2 regions of the Kurthia sp. ISK08 genome follow, and region 2 is predicted to be linked to the other one. Evidence: predicted binding sites of a transcription regulator. Region 2 holds the regulator's gene; the other holds the start of a gene.

Region 1 (11,586 bases), on a different contig from region 2:
GGCGCATGGTTCCTACCCTACAATCCAACTCCAAGCCCTGAAGATATAGAAGTAACGAAGAGAATAGCAGAAGCCGGAGGAATTATTGGAATTGATTTACTAGATCATATTATCATAGGCGATTATCGGTATATTAGTATGAAAGGAAAAGGTTTCTTCTGATACTGTTCCTTTTTATATTTTTCCGTTATAATGAAACGTATGATTTTATGACAGCTAGTTATTATAAACGGCTAAGGAAAGGAAGAAATTAACGTGTTCGGATTAGGTGGAAAAGATGTCGGTATTGACCTTGGCACAGCAAACACACTTGTATTTATTAAAGGGAAGGGTGTCGTACTACGTGAACCATCTGTTGTAGCGAAAAATACGCAAACAAACACAACAGTAGCAGTAGGTAACGAGGCTAAAAATATGATTGGTCGTACACCAGGATCAATCGTAGCAATTCGTCCAATGAAAGATGGCGTTATTGCAGATTTTGATATCACAACGACAATGATTAAGCATTACTTACAAAATGCTTTAAAAGTAGTAGGTAGTTCATTCAAAAAACCAAACGTTGTTATATGTGTACCATATGGTATTACGTCAGTAGAAAAGCGTGCAGTAATTGATGCAGCACGTCAAGCGGGTGCTCGTGAAGCGTTCGTAATTGAAGAACCATTTGCAGCAGCAATCGGCGCAAATTTACCAGTATCAGAACCTACAGGTAGTATGGTTGTAGATATCGGTGGCGGTACAACAGAAGTAGCAGTAATCTCACTTGGTGGTATTGTAATCAGTGAATCTGTACGTGTAGCAGGTGATGCAATGGACCAAGCGATTATTGCATACATCCGTAAATCATATAACCTAACAATTGGTGAGCGTACAGCTGAAACAATTAAAATGGAGATTGGTTCTGCGACAAGTTCAATGGATGAAGAGCAAAAAATGGAGATTCGTGGACGTGACCTTGTAACAGGTTTACCAAAAACAATCGAAATTTCTTCTATTGAAATTGCAGATTCATTACGTGAATCGATTTCAGCAATTATTGATGGTGTAAAGAAAACTTTAGAACAAACACCACCAGAGCTTTCAGCTGATGTTATGGAGCGCGGTATTGTCTTAACAGGTGGCGGAGCATTACTTCGCAACTTAGATAAAGTAATTAGTGATGAAACAAACATGCCTGTATTTATTGCAGAAAATCCATTAGATTGTGTAGCGATTGGGACAGGTATGTCATTAGACCAAATCGATACATTAAAACAACAGCAAACAATTTAAGGGAGGGGAATCGGCAATGCCACAATTCTTATCGAATAAACGATTAATATTTCTTCTTATCGGAGTCATTCTGTTAGTGGCATTGATCAGTTGGACCTTAAGCGATCGCGATAAGGTATCACTCCCTGAACAAATTATTAAAGATACAGTCGGCTTAGGACAGAATATTGTTGCTAAGCCGGCTGGTTATGTTACAGGGCTTATTAATAGTGTAGATGACTTATTGAACACATATGATGAGAATAAGCGTCTTAAATCACGATTAGAAGAATTTGGTACACTTCAAGCAGAAGTAAATGAATTAGAAGTTGAAAATAAAAAGCTTCAAAAGTTATTAGATAAAAAAACGGATCTTCGTGTATATGATCCAATTCAAGCGAATGTTATCGCGCGAAATCCTGACCAATGGGAAGAAAAGTTAATTCTAAATGAAGGATCTTCAAATGGCGTGAAAAATAACATGGCTGTTTTAACATCTGAGGGCTTAGTTGGGAAGGTTGTTCAAACAACACCTTACACATCAGAAGTAGAATTATTATCAACGAATAATACAAATTACCGCGTATCGGCTACTGTCTCAAGTAAAGGCAAAGAAGCGCGTGGTTTAATTGAAGGTTATGATGCAAAAAGAGGCGAATTAATGCTAAAACGTATTGATTCAAAATTGAAAATTAAAAAAGGTGATAAAGTAACAACTTCTGGTTTAGGGGGTATTTTCCCTAAAGGTATTTTAATTGGAGAAGTAACAAAAGTGACAACGGATGATTTCGGTCTAACAAAATTAGCGTATGTTAAACCAGCAGCTGATTTCCAAATGATTGATCACGTAGTTATTGCAAAACGTCAAGCAATCCAAGTGGATGGTTCAGACGGTGATGCTACGAATAAAAACCTTTCTTCAGAAGGGAATGACAAGTAATGGCGAAGTATTTAATTCCTGCTGTCGCCGTCATTCTATTCTTCTTAGAAACAGAATTCTCACTTTTTTCACCGATTGATATTAATGGTCAACGAGAATATTTAGTTCCTCGCTTTGTTATTCTTTATTTAATTTTCCTCTCTATCTATTATGATAAGAAGCGCGCAATGATTTATGGACTTGTTTTTGGACTCGTGTACGATATTTTTTACATTGATATTATCGGTTTGTACACTTTCCTTTATCCGTTCATTTGTTTTATTGCTGGTTCTACAGTAAAATATATACATCAGCATCTAGTTGTCACAACAACATTATCATTATTGCTCGTAGCACTTCTGGAAATTGCGTTGCATCAATTTTTCTTACTCATAGGTTATACTGATATTTCTTTTACAGAATTTTTAAATCATCGTTTAGTACCGACAATGATTGCCAACTCTGTATTTTTAATTATGCTTGGTTGGACGTTTAAGTACTTACTTGAAGCAAGGGTTCTAGAAAAAGCAAATCAGTCAATAATTTAATGGAGTGAGGTGGCTTTTTTGACAACGAAACAACTTGTCAGTCTAAAGGGGACAAAAGAAGGTTTTGTCCTCAAATTAGACGACCAATGTGGCTATGAGGAATTATTGCGTGAATTGGAAGGAAAGCTTGCAGAAGATCGTCTTGATGAACAAGTAGAGGTCCAGATTGCAATCGGAAACCGTTATTGTACAGATGAACAAATGAATGAATTGCTTCAAGCAGTACAGGAAGCATTGAATGTTCGCGTATCGAAAGTGAAAAGTGACGTCATTACGATTGAAGAATCGAACCAGCGTATAATGGAAAGTCAGTCTTCTACATATATTGGCATCGTACGCTCTGGTCAAACTGTCAGTTCAGAAGGAGATCTTGTCATTGTTGGAGATGTAAATCCGAATGCACAAGTTACAGCAGGCGGAAGTATTTATGTCTTAGGAAAGTTAAAAGGAAGAGCACATGCAGGGAAAAATGGCAACTGTGAGGCAGTTATTGGAGCGTCATTTTTATCCGCTACACATTTAGCAATTGGTCATGTTCTTGAAATCATGACGAATGAAAAGCAAGAGTTGGCTGAAACACCAGAAATGGAATGTGCTTATTTACTTGATGACGAGACAATTGGCATTAAAAGGCTTCAAGAACTGCGTATTATTAGACCGAATTTGTCTACGTTTAAGGGAGGAAGCTAATGTGGGAGAAGCTATTGTAATTACTTCCGGTAAGGGTGGAGTTGGTAAAACAACAACCACTGCCAATCTAGGGACTGCATTGGCACTGCAAGGGAAGTCCGTCTGTTTAGTCGATACAGACATCGGACTACGTAACCTAGATGTTATTTTAGGGTTAGAAAATCGTATTATCTACGATTTAGTCGATGTGATTGAAGGACGATGTAAAGTTCATCAGGCACTTGTAAAAGATAAGCGATTTGAAGAATTACTATATTTATTACCTGCTGCACAAACAGCGGATAAGAATGCGGTTAACCCGCAACAAATGAAAGATTTAATCGATGAGTTAAAAGAACAATTTGACTATGTTTTAATTGACTGCCCAGCAGGAATTGAACAAGGTTACCGCAATGCAATTGCGGGTGCTGAACGAGCGATTGTTGTGACAACGCCAGAAATTTCAGCTGTTCGAGATGCAGATCGCATTATTGGCTTATTAGAGCAAGAAAATATCGAGCCACCCAAATTAATTATTAATCGTATTCGTACGCACCTGATGGATCGCGGCGAAACACTTGATATTAATGAGATTACAATGCATCTATCACTCGATTTAATTGGTATTATTCCAGATGATGATCGCGTTATTACATCTTCGAATAAGGGGGAACCGATTGTGTTAGAACCATCTACACAAGTGGGGAAAGCTTATCGTAATATCGTGAGACGTGTAATGGGTGAGTCTGTACCATTAATGACACTAGAAAAAGAAAAGCAAGGAATCTTCACTAAATTTAAAGCTTTATTTTCAAAATAAAGATGCGAGCGAATTTCACCGTTTTAGGTTTAGAAATTCGCTTTTTTCGTACAATAAAAAATTTTAGTTGTTATAAATAGAAGAATATACGTTATTATACGAAAGTAACTTGACGACTTTAAAACCGTATGGTATTATTTCATATGTTATGTAGCACCCGTGCTACAACCGCACTGACGAGGTTCAAGTATCTTTTAGATCACCTTTGAAGGCGAGTCTGAGTCTATTGAGGAGGTGCAGTTATGTACGCAATTATCGAAACAGGTGGTAAACAAATCAAAGTTGAAGCGGGCCAAGAAATCTACGTTGAAAAAATCAACGCTGAAGCTGGTGAAGTGGTAACTTTTGACAAGGTTCTTTTCGTTGGTGGTGACGACGTTAAAGTTGGAGCTCCATTCGTAGCTGGTGCAACAGTTACAGCTAAAGTTGAAAAACAAGGTCGTCAAAAGAAAATTACTGTTTTCAAACTTAAAGCTAAAAAGAACTACCGTCGTAAGCAAGGTCATAGACAACCTTACACTAAACTAGTAGTTGAAGCTATCAACGCTTAATTATTAGTGAGGTGAAAAAGTTATGATTACAGTAGAAATTCATAGTAATGAAAATCGAGAATCATATGGCTTTGAAATTTCAGGACATGCCTATTCAGGTGAACCTGGTCATGATTTAGTTTGTGCAGGCGCATCTGCTATTGCCTTTGGTAGTGCAAATGCGATTGGACAACTACTTCAAATTACGCCGGGAATCGAGCAAGGTGAAGAAGGCGGCTATTTATCAGTCGTTGTGGATCCTGCCGATTTAACTCCTGAACAAGACGCAAAACTGCAAACAATTCTTCAAACAATGGTAACCCAGTTTTATACGATGGTTGCTAGTTATGGAGATTATATCGAATTAAAATATAAAATGCTGTAGGAGGTGGAACATTATGTTATTGAAATTAGACTTACAGTTCTTCGCATCTAAAAAAGGTGTAGGTTCTACAAAAAACGGTCGTGATTCAGAGTCAAAACGTTTAGGCGCTAAACGTGCTGACGGTCAATTCGCTTCTGCTGGTTCAATTTTATACCGTCAACGCGGTACAAAAATTTACCCAGGTGAAAACGTTGGTCGTGGTGGCGATGATACTTTATTCGCTAAAGTAGACGGCATTGTTAAATTCGAACGTTACGGTCGCGATAAGAAGAAAGTTAGCGTGTATCCTGTAGCACAAGAAGCTTAATTTAAAAGTTAAGGACTGCAGTAATGCAGTCCTTTTTTGTGGTGAAAAAACGGTGTTTGCTTCAGATGCAAATACCGAATTTTTTTCGCTCAATAGAGAAATTTTCATAAAAAATTGTTATACTAACAACAAGAACATCTCGCTAAAGGAGTGTTTACTTGTGATAGATCAGCCACTATCCGTAAATGAAGTGCTTCGGCACATTCAACATGATTTTTTAAATCAATTACAATTAATCAAAATGAATCTGGCTCTAGACCATGTCGAAGAAGCCAATCAACTTGTTGACCAACTCTCAACAAAATATCAACGATTTTCAATTATAAATGGACTGAAATGTGCGCATTTAATCGAATGGCTTCAGACATGTCAGTGGCGTTTTCCTTCTATAACGATTACAATGGAGAGCGATATTTCCGATAGCGCTCCAACAGAGTGGGACGTTCCTCTGCGTAATTATTTAGAGAGCTCGCTACAGTCTGTACATGAAACAATCGACCCGTTTGTTGAACAAAATTGTCATATCTATGTGATGTCTACGAAACAAAAAGTGGAGATTGCAGTCGAGATGAAGGGACATTTTGAAAAAAGCGATTTTTCAATCCCGATTCAATCAGAAGATTTAAGTGTAATCCATGAGGAGTATTCAGATACAGTGTGGCGTTATCGTGTCATAGGAAGTAAGGAGGGAAAGTAAATAATGTTTGTCGATCACGTAAAGATTTATGTTAAAGGCGGTGACGGTGGCGATGGTATGGTCGCGTTCCGTCGAGAAAAATTTGTTCCAAATGGTGGACCAGCAGGTGGCGATGGTGGTAACGGTGGAGCCGTTATCTTCAAAGTAGATGAAGGACTTCGTACGTTAATGGATTTCCGATTCAAACGTCACTTCAAAGCTGAACCAGGTGAGAACGGTATGAGCAAGAACGCACATGGTCGCGGTGCAAAGCCAATGGTTGTTAGCGTGCCACCAGGTACAGTCGTAACAGAAGAAGAAACAGGTCGCGTTATTGCCGACTTAGTAGAACACGGACAAGAAGCAATCATTGCACGCGGTGGACGCGGTGGACGTGGTAACTCACGTTTTGCAACACCTGCAAATCCTGCGCCAGAACTTTCTGAAAAAGGAGAGCCAGGACAGGAACTTAATGTTATATTAGAGTTAAAGGTATTAGCTGATGTTGGTTTAGTTGGTTTCCCAAGTGTAGGTAAATCTACTTTACTATCAGTCGTATCTTCAGCAAAACCAAAAATTGGTGCATATCATTTTACAACGATTGTACCAAACTTAGGAATGGTTCAAGTCGGGGATGGCAAATCATTTGCAATGGCTGACTTACCAGGATTAATTGAAGGCGCTTCTGAAGGTGTGGGCTTAGGACACCAATTCTTACGTCATATCGAACGTACCCGTGTTATTGTACACGTAGTTGATATGTCAGCGATGGAAGGTCGCGACCCATACGAAGATTACCTAACGATTAATCGCGAGTTAGAGCAATATAATTTACGCTTAACTGAACGTCCACAAATTGTTGTAGCCAACAAAATGGACATGCCAGATGCAGAAGAAAATTTAGCTGAGTTTAGAAAGAAAGTAGGAGAAGATATTCAAATCTTCCCAATCTCAGCTGTTTCACGTCAAGGTTTACAAGAACTACTTTATGCAGTGTATGAATTACTAGAAGTAACACCTGAGTTCCTACTACACGATGATGAAGAGGAAGAAACAGATGCTACAGTACTTTACAAACATGAAATTAAAGGACCAGATTTCGTTGTAACACGCGACGATGACGGTGCTTTTGTATTAAGTGGTGACACAATCGAACGTCTATTCAAAATGACAGACTTTAGTCGTGAAGAATCAATTCGTCGCTTTGCACGCCAAATGCGTGGTATGGGTGTCGATGATGAGCTTCGTGAACAAGGTGCTGAAAATGGCGATACCGTTCGTATCTTAAAATTTGAATTTGAATTTGTAGAATAAACGATTCAGGGGGGAAAAAGATGAAAAATGTAGCGGATCAAAGATATTATTTAGTTCGTGAAGATGTTTTAACAGATGCGATGCACAAAACGTTGCAAGCTAAACATTTGCTACAATCAGGAAGCGTCTCATCTATCTGGGATGCTGTGAAACAGGTTGATTTATCTAGGAGTGCTTTTTATAAGTATCGAGATGCTGTTTTCCCCTTTCACTCAATTGTTCAAGAACGCATTTTAACAGTGTTCTTGCAATTAGAGGATCGTAAAGGTACATTAGCTAGACTTCTTTCTACAGTTACCGATACACATTGTAATGTATTGACTATTCATCAAACAATTCCGATTCAAGGTAGAGCCAATGTAACATTGTCCTTAGACGTGACTGCAATGGATGTTGATTTAGACGACTTATTACAAAGTCTGAAAAAACTTGATTTTGTTGAATCAGCAGAAGTGATTAGTTCAGGCGCGTTATAAGAGGGGGCTTTTGTGTTGGAATCAAAAGAGTGGGAGAATCGGGTGGCTTATCTAGGCCCAGAGGGTACATTTACGGAGTTGGCGACAAAAGAATTGTTTCCAAACGATTGGACAATCCCTTTTAAGACAATTCCAGAATGTATTGAAGCAGTTGACTCAGGACAAGTTGATCGTGCAGTGGTACCCGTAGAGAATGCTTTAGAGGGTACAGTACCACTGACGATTGATTATTTATTCCATGAGGCAGATTTGTATATTGCGGCAGAGGTCTTGTCGCCGATTGAGCAGCATTTAATGGTACATAAAGATCATGCAGCGCATTATGGTGAGATGGAGCGCGTATATTCGCACCCACACGCCCTTGCGCAGTGTCATAAATTTTTGCATTACCATTATCGTTCTGTACCACTAAGTCAAACGACTTCAACAGCAGCAGCGGCACAATATGTGTCAGAACATCCAGAGAATAATATCGCAGCAATTGCGAATATTGCAGCGGCGAAACAGTATGATTTGGCAATTGTAGAACAAAATATTCATGATTTCCATTTTAATCATACACGTTTCTTTGTATTATCGAAGCGTAATGACCGTATTGAACGTGAAGCGGATCAGGGACCAATTAAAACAACGTTGATGATTAAGTTACCAAATGATCGTTCGGGTGCATTGCATCAAGTATTATCTGTGTTTGCATGGCGTCAAATCAATTTAAGTAAGATTGAATCTCGTCCATTAAAAACAGGACTTGGTGATTATTTCTTCATCGTTGACTTACTAGAAGACGAGCATGCACCTTTAATGATGGGTGCGATGGAAGAATTGAGAGCGCTTGGCTGTTCGGTTAAGTCATTAGGTAGTTATTATACGTATCAACAAAAATAAAAACGAGGTAGTGTGGAAACACTCGCCTCGTTTTTTATTATGCTTCAGGTAATAGATAACCCTTTAGATGTAATTGTTCAATCGCTGCATCTAATTTTTTCTCATCATCAGCTGAAATCACGTGTAGATGAGCACCCTCTGTTAAATTCATTAGAAGGCTTGCTTCAGTTGCGGTCACTTTTTGAATAAATTGTTGCACATCATAACGACTTGATACCATAATCGATGCCGTAATTTCACCATATACGGGATGTTCTACCGTTACATTTTTAACCGTTACCCCTGCATCAACAAGTGTATTCAGTTCATCTTCTGCTTGTTCCGGTGTATGGAAGCTCGCAATCTCGCGTTCAAACACACGATGATTTGGATGTTCAGATAAATAGACGTAACCTTGACTTGTCGCCATGATTGGTTCGTCCTTTGCTTTTAAGAGCGCCATGTCATTCACAATCACTTGACGCGATACATTTGTTCGTTTCGCAAGTGCTGTCCCTGTGACAGGGCGTTGTTCATTTTTCAGAATCGTAATAATGGCTTCACGACGTTCTTCACCTAATAATTTTTTCATATGATTAACACCTCGATTGAATGCTTTTACGCTGTTAATCATATCATATATTTTTAAAAATGAATCACCTTATAATCGTTCGAAAGCATTCGTGAATTGTGGTATGATAGCTACTATGGGAATGTGTGTTTGTTTTTAGCGCACGACGGATTATGCTATAATGCAAAAGGCTATGAAAAGGAGAATTCGTGTATGTATGATTATATAAAAGGGCCTGTTACGCGTGTAACACCCGAATACATTGTTGTAGAGGTGACAGGTGTAGGCTGGCAATTGAATACACCAAACCCGTATGCTTTTCATGTATCAAATGAGGAAATTCAAGTATTTACACATCTAAGTGTAAGAGAAGATGCACAGCAACTATTTGCCTTCACGTCACTTGAACAGCGTGAGCTATTTCGTAAGTTGATTCAAGTGTCAGGGATTGGACCAAAAGGTGCACTTGCGATTCTTGCAAGTGGACATCCATCGCAAGTAATTACAGCGATTGAACAAGAAGATGAAGCTTTCTTAATTAAGTTCCCAGGTGTCGGTAAGAAGACAGCACGTCAAATGATTCTCGACTTAAAAGGGAAGTTAGATGCATTACTTGAACATGTAGAATTACCGAGCGCAGAAGATGAATTACCGTTATTTGGCGTGAATCCGAATAAACATGAACTTGAAGAAGCGATGCTTGCTTTAACAGCACTTGGTTACTCAGAGCGTGAACTTGCAAAAGTGAAGCCACAACTAGATGAAAATGAGCAATTACATACGACAGAAGCTTACATGAAGGAAGCGCTCAAAATATTATTAAAACAAAAATAGGAGGTGCAGATTGATGGAGGAACGGATTGTATCAGGTGAGTCTACAGAATTAGATGAACAATTAGAACTTTCATTAAGACCTCAAACACTTGATAGTTATATTGGACAACAAAAAGTAAAAGAGAATTTACGCATCTTTATTGAAGCGGCAAAAATGCGTGAAGAGTCGCTCGATCACGCACTATTATTTGGACCTCCTGGACTTGGGAAAACGACGCTTGCGGCAGTTATTGCACATGAGATGGGTGTTAATATTCGGATGACGAGTGGACCGGCAATTGAACGACCAGGAGATTTAGCTGCGATTCTCAGTTCATTAGAACCGGGAGACGTGTTATTCATTGATGAGATTCACCGTCTACCGCGTGCGATTGAAGAAGTGCTATATCCAGCGATGGAAGATTTTTGCCTCGATATCGTAGTTGGTAAAGGTCCGACAGCACGCTCTATTCGCCTTGATTTACCACCATTTACATTAGTTGGTGCAACAACACGTTCAGGCGCATTATCTGCACCACTTCGCGACCGTTTTGGTGTATTATTAAGGTTGGACTATTATGATGAACCCTCACTTGCCGAAATTGTAAAAAGAAGTGCGGACTTATTTGGTGTTGCAATTCATGACCAAGCAGCGAATGAATTAGCAAGACGCTCGAGAGGAACACCGCGTATTGCAAACCGTTTATTAAAGCGTGTACGTGATTATGCACAGGTTTTAGGAGATGGTGAGATTACGGTATCACTCTGTCAGACTGCTTTAGAGCTTCTACAAGTCGACCCACTCGGTTTAGATCATATTGACCGCAAATTAATCGAGGGAATGATTGAACGCTTTAGAGGAGGTCCTGTAGGCTTAGATACGATCTCTGCAAGTATTGGTGAAGAATCGATGACAATTGAAGAAATGTACGAACCTTATTTAATGCAAATCGGGTTCATTCAACGAACACCAAGAGGTCGTATGGTTACAGCACTTGCTTATACACATTTCGGATACGCGTATCCAGCAGAAACTTAATGAAAAGAAGGAAGTAACGATGAAACTAGAAGATTTTGATTACGTATTACCAGAAGAATTAATTGCGCAAGTACCACTTGAAAATCGTGCTGCAAGTCGATTGATGGTATTAGATAAAGAAACAGGTGAAGTAGAACATCATCACTTCCCGCATATTGTGGAAGAATTAGAAGCAGGAGACTGCCTAATTTTAAATGATACACGCGTACTACCTGCTCGTTTAATCGGTGAAAAGAAAGAAACAGGGGCACATATCGAAGTGCTACTCATTAAGCAAACAGCTGATGACGAATGGGAAACATTAGTGAAGCCCGCTAAGCGTATTAAAGTGGGAACCGTTGTCACATTTGGTGATGGTCTATTAACAGCTGAATGCACAGGTGAATTAGAGCATGGAGGTC
Region 2 (11,586 bases):
TCAATGGGTTTTCGAAGTGTGATTGCTACATTCTTCGGTTACGGTGAAGTGTCAGATGAATTTATTTTATTCTCTATTCGTTTACCACGTATTTTAATTTTAATTTTAGCAGGTGTTGCGTTAGCAGTGGCTGGTGCAGTACTTCAAACATTGACAAAGAACGACCTAGCAGACCCTGGGATTATCGGGATTAATGCAGGTGCAGGTGTTGGAATTACGGTACTTTACTTATTTGCAAAAGGAGAGCTAACGAATTTTTCATATGCATTACCGATTGTTGGGTTTGTCAGTGCGATTATAACAGCTCTCCTCATCTATAGTTTTTCTTATGAACGAAATCGTGGGATTCAACCATTCCGATTAATTCTTGTCGGTGTTGGATTTGCAGCGGCTTTATCGGGCATCATGGTCATGCTGATTTCTTCAGCAAATCGCTCAGATGTCGACTTTATTGCAGGGTGGTTAGCAGGGAATGTTTGGGGAGCCGATTGGCCGTTTGTATGGGCTCTACTTCCATGGGTACTCATTCTCGTTCCATTTACTATAATGCGTTCGAACCATTTGAACATTTTAGGGCTAAGTGAGCCGATGGCAGTAGGATTAGGTGCTTCATTGAACAAACAGCGTATGTACTTCTTATTATTAGCAGTTGGTCTAGCAGCAGCTGCAGTATCTGTGACAGGCGGAATTGGCTTTATCGGTTTAATGGCCCCTCATATTGCCCGTTCACTTGTTGGACCACGCCATCAACGTTTTTTACCGATGACGATTGTCATTGGCCCGATTCTCTTATTAGTGGCAGATGCGATTGGTCGCTCGATTTTAACAGAATCGAGTATTCCAGTTGGGATTGTTGTCGCTATTATTGGTGCACCATACTTCTTATATTTATTAAAAAAACAAGTATAATAGATAGTAGAAGTAAGGAAACATCAGGAGGATTTTTATGAAAAAGTGGCTATTTGGTTTATCTATTTGTATGCTTATAGGCTTAACAGGGTGTAGTGAACAAAATGTAGCACAGGCGCAGGAGCAAAAATACGGTATGAATTTAGATTTAGCACGTCGCCCTTATACAATCGATGTTTTAAAGAAGTATATAGATGACGTGAAAAAATCAGGCGGGAACTATGTACATCTTCATTTAACTGATGATGAAAACTATGCATTAGAGAGTCGACTTTTAGGACAGCCAGCAAAGAAATCATGGCAGCAAAAAGACGGACTCTATCGCAATCCATTAACGAAGCAAACCTTTTTATCGATGAAGCAGATGCGCTCTTTAGAAGCGTATGCGGCGAAGAAGAAGATTGAATTAATACCCGAGATTGATACACCTAGTCATATGGGAGCTATTTTAAAACTGTATGAAAAAGCGAATCCGAAGGCAGCGAAAAAGTTGGTGCGTGATGAGTGGAATCAAATTGCACCGAATCAGTCGAGTATAAGATTCGTACAAGCATTATATCGTGAAGTTTTACAAGCTTTACCGAAAACAAAAACGATGCATATTGGTGGAGACGAGATTGCCTATGATGAAGAAGATCATGTGAAATACATCCATTACTTCAATCAAATGAATCGTTATTTGCAAAAGAAGCATGTGCGTATATGGATTTGGAATGATTCTTTATTGAAGGCAGATTTAAAAAAGTTAGATCAAACGATTGCGATTACATTTTGGAGTTGGACGGGTGAACCCGAAAGTACAACTGAAAAGAAGTATCGTGAAAAAGTTCGTCCCAGTGCGCCACAGTTAATAAAAGCAGGACACACAGTGTATAATTATAATGATTACTACTTATATGTAGATTTTACATCAAAAGGTTCAATTCGTTCGGATCTGCAGTATATGAAACGAGATATTAAAAAGAACTGGACGTTAGGGAGATGGAATTCATCTCATCAGCAAACTACGTCAAAAATTTCTGGTGCAGCCATCTCTATATGGGGAGAAGGTTCAAAGAAATATACAGCCGACCAAGTTTACAACTATACGAAAGAATTGTTTCCGACAATGATGAAAAAGGTAAAGTAGTAGTAATACATTATTTTTGAGGGGTGTTTTGATGTCTATTTATGATTTAGACGTTACATTAGAAGATGGAAAAACGTATTCAATGAAAGAGTACGAAGGAAAAGTATTATTGATTGTGAATACAGCATCAAAATGTGGTTTTACACCGCAATTCAAAGAACTCGAAGAATTGTATCAAAAGTATAAAGACAAAGGATTAGTCGTACTCGGCTTCCCATCAAATCAGTTCAAGCAAGAATTAGATTCAGGTGAAGCGGCAGCAGAACAGTGTCGTTTACAATATGGTGTTACGTTCCCGATGCATGAATTAGTTCATGTAAATGGTAAAGATGAGCATCCATTATTCACGTATTTAAAAGAACATTCAAAAGGGTTTTTAGGTAGTAGCATTAAGTGGAATTTCACAAAGTTCCTTGTAGATCGCGACGGTCATGTCGTGGCGCGTTATGCATCGAAAGATAAGCCAAGTCAGTTTGAGGAAGATATTGTCAAATATTTAGAAATTTGATTGACAATTTAGACATTTTAAGATAATATATAAATTGTAAATCAATAGTGCTTGAATTGGTGTGAGGGAATCCTTGAATTCGCCTCGCTTAAAAGGGAAGCTGGTGTGATTCCAGCGCTGTCCCGCAACTGTAAATGTGAGTGTAGTAAGCATATCCACTGTCTTTAAATAGATGGGAAGGGGCTGTTACACAGTGACCATGAGCCAGGAGACCTGCCAATTCTACTGTGCATCTTTATTTACCTACGAGGATAGGTTGATGTTAGCTACTTATGTTTTTAGTAGATGACAGCTTTCCTGTGGGGAAGCTGTTTTTTGTGCTCTCGTTACGATTCCCATTCAATGATTCAATACGACTATTTAGAACTCCCCAACTTCCGAATAGTATAATACAAAATTTGTTTCGTTACGGGACCTAACAGAACTAAACTCTAGAGAAGAAGGAATTGCGTGTTTATACGTGATTCCTTCTTTTTAATACAGTAAAATGTTTCGTTTACTTTAAAAATGTATAAATTATTTGTAAAGATATAGAAAAGCAATGTATTTAGTGCTACTATATGGACTATATATTTTGAGATGGAGAGTGAGGTTTCGGTAAATGACCGAACATGAGAAAAAAACAAAAATAAAGCAGGCGCGTTATCAAATTATTGCGGCTGACCTTGCCTCTAAGATTGTAGATCGAGAATATGAGGTTGGGCAAAAGCTATATGCACGTTCCTCATTAGCGAGTAAATATGGTGTTTCATCTGAAACGGCGCGCCGTGCCATTGCAGTACTACAAGATTTAGGAATCGTTCAAGCTACAAAGGGGAGTGGCGTCTTCATCAAGTCTTATGAAGAAGCTGCAAAATTTGTACATCAATTAAAAGATGTGCAATCAGTCAATGAAATTCAGCATGATGTCTTTCAATCCATCGCCAAACAAAAAGAAGAATTAGAGCGCTTGGAACAACTGTCACAAGAGTTAGTGTCGCGAACAAATCGTTTTCATTCGCTCAATCCATTTGCACCATTCAACGTGACTGTAACATCGGAATGCCTGTATTTAGATATGACCATTCAAGAATTAAATTTCTGGCAAAATACGACAGCTACAATTGTCGGGATTCGTCGCGGTGAAACGATTTTATTATCACCTGGACCATATGCATCAATTAAAGAAAATGATGTACTATACTTTATTGGAAATGAAGCATCTTTCGATATTGTAAAAAATTTTTTATACAAAGGATAAATCGACTTTTTAAAAGGTATATAAACCTTGTTGTGACAAGGATTCATAAACATAAAATAATGATAGGAAATGCCATGTTTCTCCCAGGGGAAACATGGCATTTTGATGCTTACATTTGACATAAGTAACAACTTTTTGTTAGGGTTAAGTTGTTACTTATTTTGTAACAAACTGATATCGCAACGAATTGAGGTGTAGCTCTTGGCTAAAATAAGAGTGGAAAACGTAAGTAAAATTTTCGGAAAAAAAATTACACAAGCAGAAGAGCTTGTAAAGAAGGGAAAAAGTAAATCAACTATTTTAAAAGAAACAGGTGCAACTGTTGGTGTTTATGATGCAAGCTTTGAAGTAAAAGAAGGTGAAATCTTCGTTATTATGGGTTTATCAGGTAGTGGTAAATCAACACTTGTACGATTACTTAATCGTTTAATCGAACCAACAACAGGGCAAATTTACATTAACGATGCAGATGTATCGAAAATGAATAAAACACAATTACGACAAGTGCGAAGAAATTCAATTAATATGGTCTTTCAGAATTTTGGGTTATTCCCACATCAAACGATTTTAAAAAATACCGAATATGGATTAAAGGTTCGAGGGGTTCCAAAGGAAGAGCGTAAAGTCAAAGCTGAAAAAGCACTTGAGAACGCGGGACTCATTGATTTCAAAGATCAATATCCAAAGCAATTATCCGGTGGTATGCAGCAACGTGTAGGTCTTGCACGGGCACTCGCAAACGATGCCGAAATTGTTCTAATGGATGAAGCCTTTTCAGCCCTCGACCCTTTAATACGGAAAGAGATGCAAGATGAGTTGTTAGAACTTCAACAAAATATGAAGAAGACAATTATCTTTATTACGCATGATTTGAATGAAGCACTACGCATTGGTGACCGAATCGCCATTATGAAAGATGGACAAATCATTCAAATCGGTACGGGTGAAGAAATTCTAACAAATCCAGCTGATGAATATGTAAGTAGCTTCATTGAAGACATCGACCGTTCTAAAGTATTAACAGCTGAAAACATCATGGTGAAACCAGTAACGATTAATCCGGCACATGATGGACCAAAAATGGCATTAAAACGTATGAAAGATGAACAAGTGAGTATGGTATTAGCAGTGACACCGCCAAAACAATTAGTTGGCTACATAACTGCAGACGACGCATTACGTTGTGCAAAAGAAGGCCAAACAAATTTAATCAATTGTGTACAACAAGATATTTTAACAGTGCCACACGATTTACTATTAGAAGAAGTGTTGCCAATTATTTCAGACTCAAAAACACCAGTAGCTGTTATGAAAAATGATCAGCTAGTTGGGGTTCTTATTCGCGGTGTAGTGATTGAAGCTCTCGCAAAAGAAACATCTGCGGAGGTGACGGCACATGAATAATTTACTCGATCAAATTCCGATGATGCCACTTGCAAAATGGACGAATAATGCAATGGATTATATTACGGAACACGGACAAGGTTTCTTTGATGCAATTCAAGAGAATACAGAAAGCATGATGCTTGCCGTTACAGATTTCTTACTTATGGTTCCAGCAATTGTATTTATTTTATTAGTTGCAGTATTAGCATTTTTTGCAACGAAGAAAAAACTCGGTTTAACGATTTTCGCAGTACTTGGTTTACTGTTTATTTATAACCAAGGATTATGGAGTGACTTAATGAATACGGTCACGCTTGTACTATTTGCGAGTTTAATTTCGATTATTATCGGGATTCCTGTTGGTATTTGTATGTCAAAAAGTAGAGTATTTGAAAGTATTATGAAGCCGGTTTTAGACTTCATGCAAACAATGCCAGGTTTTGTGTACTTAATTCCAGCTGTTGCATTCTTCGGTATTGGTTTAGTACCAGGGGTGTTTGCTTCCATTATTTTCTCAATCCCACCAACGATTCGTTTTACGAATTTAGGGATTCAGCAAGTACCAAAAGAATTAATTGAGGCATCAGAATCTTTCGGTAGTACAGGACCACAGAAATTATTCAACGTAGAACTACCATTAGCAAAATCAACAATTATGGCTGGTGTAAACCAAACGGTTATGCTATCGCTATCAATGGTTGTTATTGCATCGATGATTGGTGCAGAAGGTTTAGGTCAAAAAGTATTAACAGCTGTACAAAGAGCAGACGTTGGACCAGGTTTTGTAGCTGGTTTAGCACTTGTTATTTTTGCAATCTTAATTGATCGTTTAACACAAAGTTTCAATACTAAAAAAGGGTAGGGTGAATTAGATGAAATTTTCAAAAACAATGAAAGCAGCAGGACTAGCTTTAGGTCTTGGTCTATCAGCAGTCCTTGCTGGATGCGGTAACTCTTCAAGTTCAGATAAGTCAGATCCAACTGTTGAACTTGCATATGTAGAATGGGATACAGAAGTAGCTTCAACAAATGTTATTGCTGAAGTTTTAAAAGAAGAAGGCATTAAAGTCAAAACAACTTCACTTGATAATGCAGTGATGTGGGAAGCTGTCGCAAATAACAAAGCAGATGCAATGGTAGCTGGATGGCTACCACATACACATGGTGCGCAATATGATAAGTATAAAGACCAAGTAGAGGATTTAGGTGTTAACTTAAAAGGTGCTAAAATTGGTTTAGTTGTACCAGATTATATGAAGGTTGATTCAATTGAAGATTTAAAAGACCAAGCGAAAAAAGAAATCACAGGTATTGAGCCAGGAGCAGGCATCATGGGTGCTACAGAAAAGGCTTTAAAAGATTATAAAAACTTAAGTGATTGGAAACTAAAACAATCTTCTTCAGGTGCGATGACTGTAGCACTTGGTCAAGCTATCAAGAAGAAAGAAGATATCGTTATTACAGGATGGGCACCACACTGGATGTTCCAAAAATATGATTTAAAATTCTTAAAAGATCCGAAGAAAGTATATGGTGGCGAAGAACAAATTCATACATTCGCTTCTAAAAAGCTAAAAGAGAAATCACCAGATGCTTATAAAATTTTGAAAAACTTTAACTGGACAACAGATGATATCGAATCAGTTATGTTAGATATTCATGATGGTACACCACCAGAACAAGCTGCAAAAACTTGGATTAAAGAAAACCAAACAAAAGTAGCAGAGTGGACAAAATAATCGTGTAATAAATAAATCCTATGTAGTGAACATATGAAAGTTCACGCATAGGATTTTTTACATTAAAAAACGAGGTCTACGCACGGTAAGACCTCGTTTTTAATCAATTAACCACGTCCGCCCATTGGCTCTGAAGCACGTTGATTAAAGATTGAAATATGGTGTAATTTTTTTGTTTTTGTTGGACCAACAAATTTAAGTGTATTTTTTCCAACTTTGTAATTTAAAATCGTGTCTTTACCGTTATAAGTTGTTGAAGATGGCTTACCACCAACAGCTATAATATCTGAAAATGTAATATCAGATAGTTTAAATGAAGAATCAGGCGCTACGAAAGTACGCACATCATAAACACGATCTCCGCGTCCAATAGCAAAAGCATAGGTTACTTTGCCTTTCTTTTTGTACTCAATATAGTTCGTATTGTTAGAGAATGTTGTAGCGGGTTTTCCCCATTTGTTTGTAATGTCTTCATAAACTGATTTTCCACTCTCAAATGGAACACCTTCTGTCATACCATTTTTCGCTGTTTTGAATTGGTTTTGTAAAAAATCACGTAAGATAGGTTTTACCGTGTCTTTTGATTTTGTTTCGATTTTTTTAGAAGAAGTAGATGTTACAGTAGTGTCTTCTTTTTTACTAGCCTCTGTTTGTACATCCTCTGTTTGTACATCTTCTGTTTTCGCTGTCGTGTTTTCAGCTGCCTGTGTTTTCGGCACTTCCTTTTCAGGAGTTGCTTCTGGCTCTCCGCAAGCAACAAGTAGCAGTGAAGAAGCTGCAAGTAAACTAGCTAGTTTTGTATAAGTTTTCATCGAATCTCCTCCTTTTAATCGTTTATATTCTCTATTAAATTATACCAAATAAAAAGAATACAACTACTACAAATAGCAGCAAAAATTGTTAAGAAGTTTCAATATTTGTTATCTTTTTGTTATATTCATAAAATAAAGAGATGGAATGGTCAAAGTATAAAACCCGAAATTGCACTATATGACGCAATTTCGGGTTTTAAAATTTATTGTACTTCTTTTAAACGAGGTTCTACAACAGAAGAAGCATCTACTGTTTTTAAGTTTGTAATATATTGAATGAATGCATCTGTATCTAAACCAAGATCATCGATTACTTTTGCTTCTTTAAATGTAGGGAATTGGTCACCGCCACCTACTAAGAAGTCGTTGATTACTGCTTTATATGTTTTTGCTTCATCAATCTTTTCGCCATTTACGAATACATCAACTACTGCTTTATCTTTATATGTGTATGTTAAACCAGAAACTTCTAAACCATATCCACCTGTAAATTGATTATTAATTGCAGATTTAACTTGAGCGCCTGTTAATTCAACGATTTTTAAAATGTTACCGAAAGGTTGAACGCCTTGTGCAGCGCCACGTGAAATTACAAATGAATCGCCAGAAGCAGTTGCATCTAAGTCAGAGCGAACGCCACCAGAGTTTGTGAAAGCAAAGTCAACTGAAGCATCTTTTGCTTTTGCAAATGCTAACTGTCCATCTGTTACAAGATTCCCTACAGGTGAGCCGCCTAGTGGGTAGGCTACACGTTCACGTGAGATTTTTGCTGCATTCATATTTGCGATTGGTTGGTCCATCACTTTCCCAACAATACCTTTTGCTTCTTGAATAATACCATTTACTTTTTTAGATACTTTATTTTTCATAATTGTTGTTTCTGTTTGTGTGTAGTTATATTTAATTTTAGCTGCTGGTGTCTTCATAAAGTCTTTTGTTTTTGAACTTAGTGTACCTGTTACAACTGAATAAGCAGATGCATAGTTATAGGCTTCAACTACACGAACACCTTTGTACGTTCCGTTAGCATAGCCATGATTATGACCAGCAAAAACAACATCAATTGAGTTCGATGGATCAAGTTTGTTTGCTGTTTTTAACATATCAATTACATCGCCTGTTAAACGTGAATTTTCTTGTGTTTCAATAGAAGAATTTGCTTCTTTATCGACTTCGACAGACGAGTGAGCGACAACGGCGATTGCTTTTACGCCTTGTTTACGTAATTCTTTTGTATATTTTGCAACAGCTTGACCAGGGTCCACTACATCAATATCTTTTGTATGTTGTGCTAAAACGACTTCTTTAATACGTGGTGTTACAATGCCGATGAAGCCGACTTTTACACCGCCGATTGTTTTAACTGTATAAGGTTTGAAGCCTTTAACTAATTTTTTTGTCTTTTTATCAACTACATTTGCTGAAAGAATCTCCATTTTAGAAGTTGTTTGTTTATAATCTTTTACGAATTCATAGTTTTGTGTTACACCTTTGATGGGTTTTTTACCTTTCCAAATACGTTGGAATTCGTCTAAACCTTCATCGAATTCATGGTTTCCAAGTGCCCCAATCGAGAAATTCATTGCATTTAAAATATTCATTGTTGGTTCATCTTGTAAAAGACTTGAGATAGCAGGAGAGCCACCTACTGTATCACCAGCATGAATTGAAAGTGAATTAGAAGTTGTTGATTTCAACTTATTTGCTTTTGCAAAAGCAGCTTTTTCTTGCTCAAAGTTATACGCTAAAGAAGCCATCCCACCGACTGGCGTACCTACACTATCTTTTTTGTTATTCCCGTCAATATAACCATGTAAGTCGTTCATACTTAAAAGTTGTACAGGGATTTTTTTCTCTACTACTTTTTTACTTGTTGTTTTAGCTGTTGCATTGATTCCTGCACCGAAAGAAAATGGTACGGCAGTTAGTAATGCAGCAACGCTTAATGAAGTAATAATCTTCGATTTAAACATCATTTCGCCACCCCTTAAAATAGAATTGTTTCCTCCTAAATATAAGAATTACATCCTGAAATAGCAATATATTATTGAATTATTCTATTTAACAGAAAATAAAGATTATTTAGATATTGTCATAAAAATACAATAAGTATAAATTGAAAATAATCTAAAAGTAATAAGTCAGACATTAGACGTTAGTCATTTGAACATCTACTAGCAAGTGATTAATTAAGAAGTCTATAGTAAAAAAATAAATTTAGACAAAATAAAAAAACTAGTAATGAATGTGGAAAAACACATCCTTTACTAGTTGAAATGTATTTAAAATGAATGAATATTTCTGTATAGCCCGACTACTTTACCTAAAATCGATACATTTTGAACAATAATTGGTTCCATTGAAGAATTCTCAGGTTGCAAACGGAAATAGCCGTCTTCTTTATAGAAACGTTTTACCGTTGCTTCGTCGTCTTCAGTCATTGCCACAACGATCTCACCGTTATTTGCAGAAGACTGTTGTTTCACAATGACATAGTCACCATCTAGAATACCTGCTTCAATCATCGACTCACCCATAATTTCTAGCATAAAAATATGGTCATCAGATGTACCATATGTATGTGGAATTGGGAAGTACTCTTCAATATTTTCAATTGCTGTGATGGGCATACCTGCTGTTACTTTACCAAGAAGTGGAACATGCATCACACCTTGTTTTGTAGCCGTAGTCGATTCAAAAGGATTTAAAATTTCAATTGCACGAGGTTTCGTTTTATCACGACGGATATAACCCTTACTTTCTAAACGTTCTAAATGCCCATGTACAGTTGAACTAGAAGCTAATCCAACAGCCAATCCAATCTCACGCACAGAAGGCGGATAACCCTTACTTTGTACTTCATCTTTAATAAAATTTAAAATCGCTTCTTGACGCTTTGAAAGTTTTGTTTTTTTCAATGCAGTATTCACAACCTTCACCTCAACTTCCTACTATATTTTGTATTTTGAGTATAACATCGTAGAAAATCAAATGCAAACAATTGTTCTGAAAAAACCGTTGACAAAAACAAGTGTTCGAGTTTATGATGGGAACAAACATTCTAGTAAAAAGTTGGAAGGGGAAATTCAGATGAAGTGGATCAAAAATAATGTGATGGTGATTTGTTTTTCGGTAGTTGTATTATTGTTTGTTGGTAATGTTGTGCGTGATACAATAGCGAAGACGCATGTAACTGAAATTCGAATTACAGAAGGTGATACATTATGGTCTTTAGCTCAAAAATATAGCGGAGATATGAAACCACAAAAATGGATGAACCAAGTTATTAATGAAAACAATTTAGTTGATGGGCAAATTATGGCGGGAGAGAAATTAACCGTACCGATTACCAATCATGAATTACAACAAATAGAATTAGCGAGTGATCAATAATGAAATCAAAAAAAGCTGTGGCTTACTGTCGCGTAAGTACAGAAAAAGAAACACAAGACCAGTCTTTAGAGAGACAAAGAATTGAATTAACTGCCTATGCTAAAGAAAAAGGGTACACATTAGATTGTATTTTTGAAGACCGCCATAGTGGTTATGATATTGAGCGTGAAGGATTATTAGAATTGTTAGATTTCTTAAAACAATATCCGCAATCTGCTCTATTTATTCAAGATGAGACACGTATTGGACGTGGGAATGGTCGAATGGCTGTTTTACATCTTTTACAAAAATACGATACAACGATTTATTCTATGTCATCAGATGGTGAAATGAAATTAAACGATATGGATTCGATGTTACTGGAGATTTTAGCAATTGTAGAGGAGTACCAACGCAAAATACATAATGCAAAAATCAAACGAGGGATGCGTCGTGCTGTTGAAAATGGCTATCGTCCAGAATTAAATATT

The links. Region 2 encodes LexA, which represses DNA repair genes until DNA is damaged. Its sites were predicted from a motif close to CGAACATATGTTCG; they were not measured.
Region 1: the regulator LexA is predicted to act here: its motif matches at 9,473-9,486, upstream of ruvA (Holliday junction branch migration protein RuvA).

Annotation. Positions count from the first base shown of each region.
Region 1 is NZ_JBJXHL010000002.1:254,064-265,649, forward strand. It holds partial or broken gene ACKVQX_RS04815 (JAB domain-containing protein) at 22-162, shown strand; gene ACKVQX_RS04820 (rod shape-determining protein) at 256-1,275, shown strand; gene mreC (rod shape-determining protein MreC) at 1,292-2,194, shown strand; gene mreD (rod shape-determining protein MreD) at 2,194-2,721, shown strand; gene ACKVQX_RS04835 (septum site-determining protein MinC) at 2,740-3,411, shown strand; gene minD (septum site-determining protein MinD) at 3,413-4,210, shown strand; ribosomal protein L21 leader region at 4,367-4,439, shown strand; gene rplU (50S ribosomal protein L21) at 4,453-4,761, shown strand; gene ACKVQX_RS04850 (ribosomal-processing cysteine protease Prp) at 4,784-5,125, shown strand; gene rpmA (50S ribosomal protein L27) at 5,139-5,432, shown strand; gene ACKVQX_RS04860 (Spo0B domain-containing protein) at 5,593-6,129, shown strand; gene obgE (GTPase ObgE) at 6,133-7,422, shown strand; gene ACKVQX_RS04870 (ACT domain-containing protein) at 7,443-7,898, shown strand; gene pheA (prephenate dehydratase) at 7,914-8,783, shown strand; gene ACKVQX_RS04880 (transcription repressor NadR) at 8,821-9,354, opposite strand; gene ruvA (Holliday junction branch migration protein RuvA) at 9,547-10,167, shown strand; gene ruvB (Holliday junction branch migration DNA helicase RuvB) at 10,181-11,185, shown strand; gene queA (tRNA preQ1(34) S-adenosylmethionine ribosyltransferase-isomerase QueA) at 11,205-11,586, shown strand, end outside.
Region 2 is NZ_JBJXHL010000001.1:177,740-189,325, reverse strand. It holds gene ACKVQX_RS00910 (iron ABC transporter permease) at 1-909, shown strand, start outside; gene ACKVQX_RS00905 (family 20 glycosylhydrolase) at 947-2,038, shown strand; gene ACKVQX_RS00900 (glutathione peroxidase) at 2,070-2,546, shown strand; cobalamin riboswitch at 2,587-2,782, shown strand; gene ACKVQX_RS00895 (GntR family transcriptional regulator) at 3,148-3,786, shown strand; gene ACKVQX_RS00890 (glycine betaine/L-proline ABC transporter ATP-binding protein) at 3,988-5,190, shown strand; gene ACKVQX_RS00885 (proline/glycine betaine ABC transporter permease) at 5,183-6,034, shown strand; gene ACKVQX_RS00880 (glycine betaine ABC transporter substrate-binding protein) at 6,045-6,911, shown strand; gene ACKVQX_RS00875 (DUF4309 domain-containing protein) at 7,019-7,723, opposite strand; gene ACKVQX_RS00870 (bifunctional UDP-sugar hydrolase/5'-nucleotidase) at 7,927-9,699, opposite strand; gene lexA (transcriptional repressor LexA) at 10,006-10,653, opposite strand; gene ACKVQX_RS00860 (LysM peptidoglycan-binding domain-containing protein) at 10,814-11,116, shown strand; gene ACKVQX_RS00855 (recombinase family protein) at 11,116-11,586, shown strand, end outside.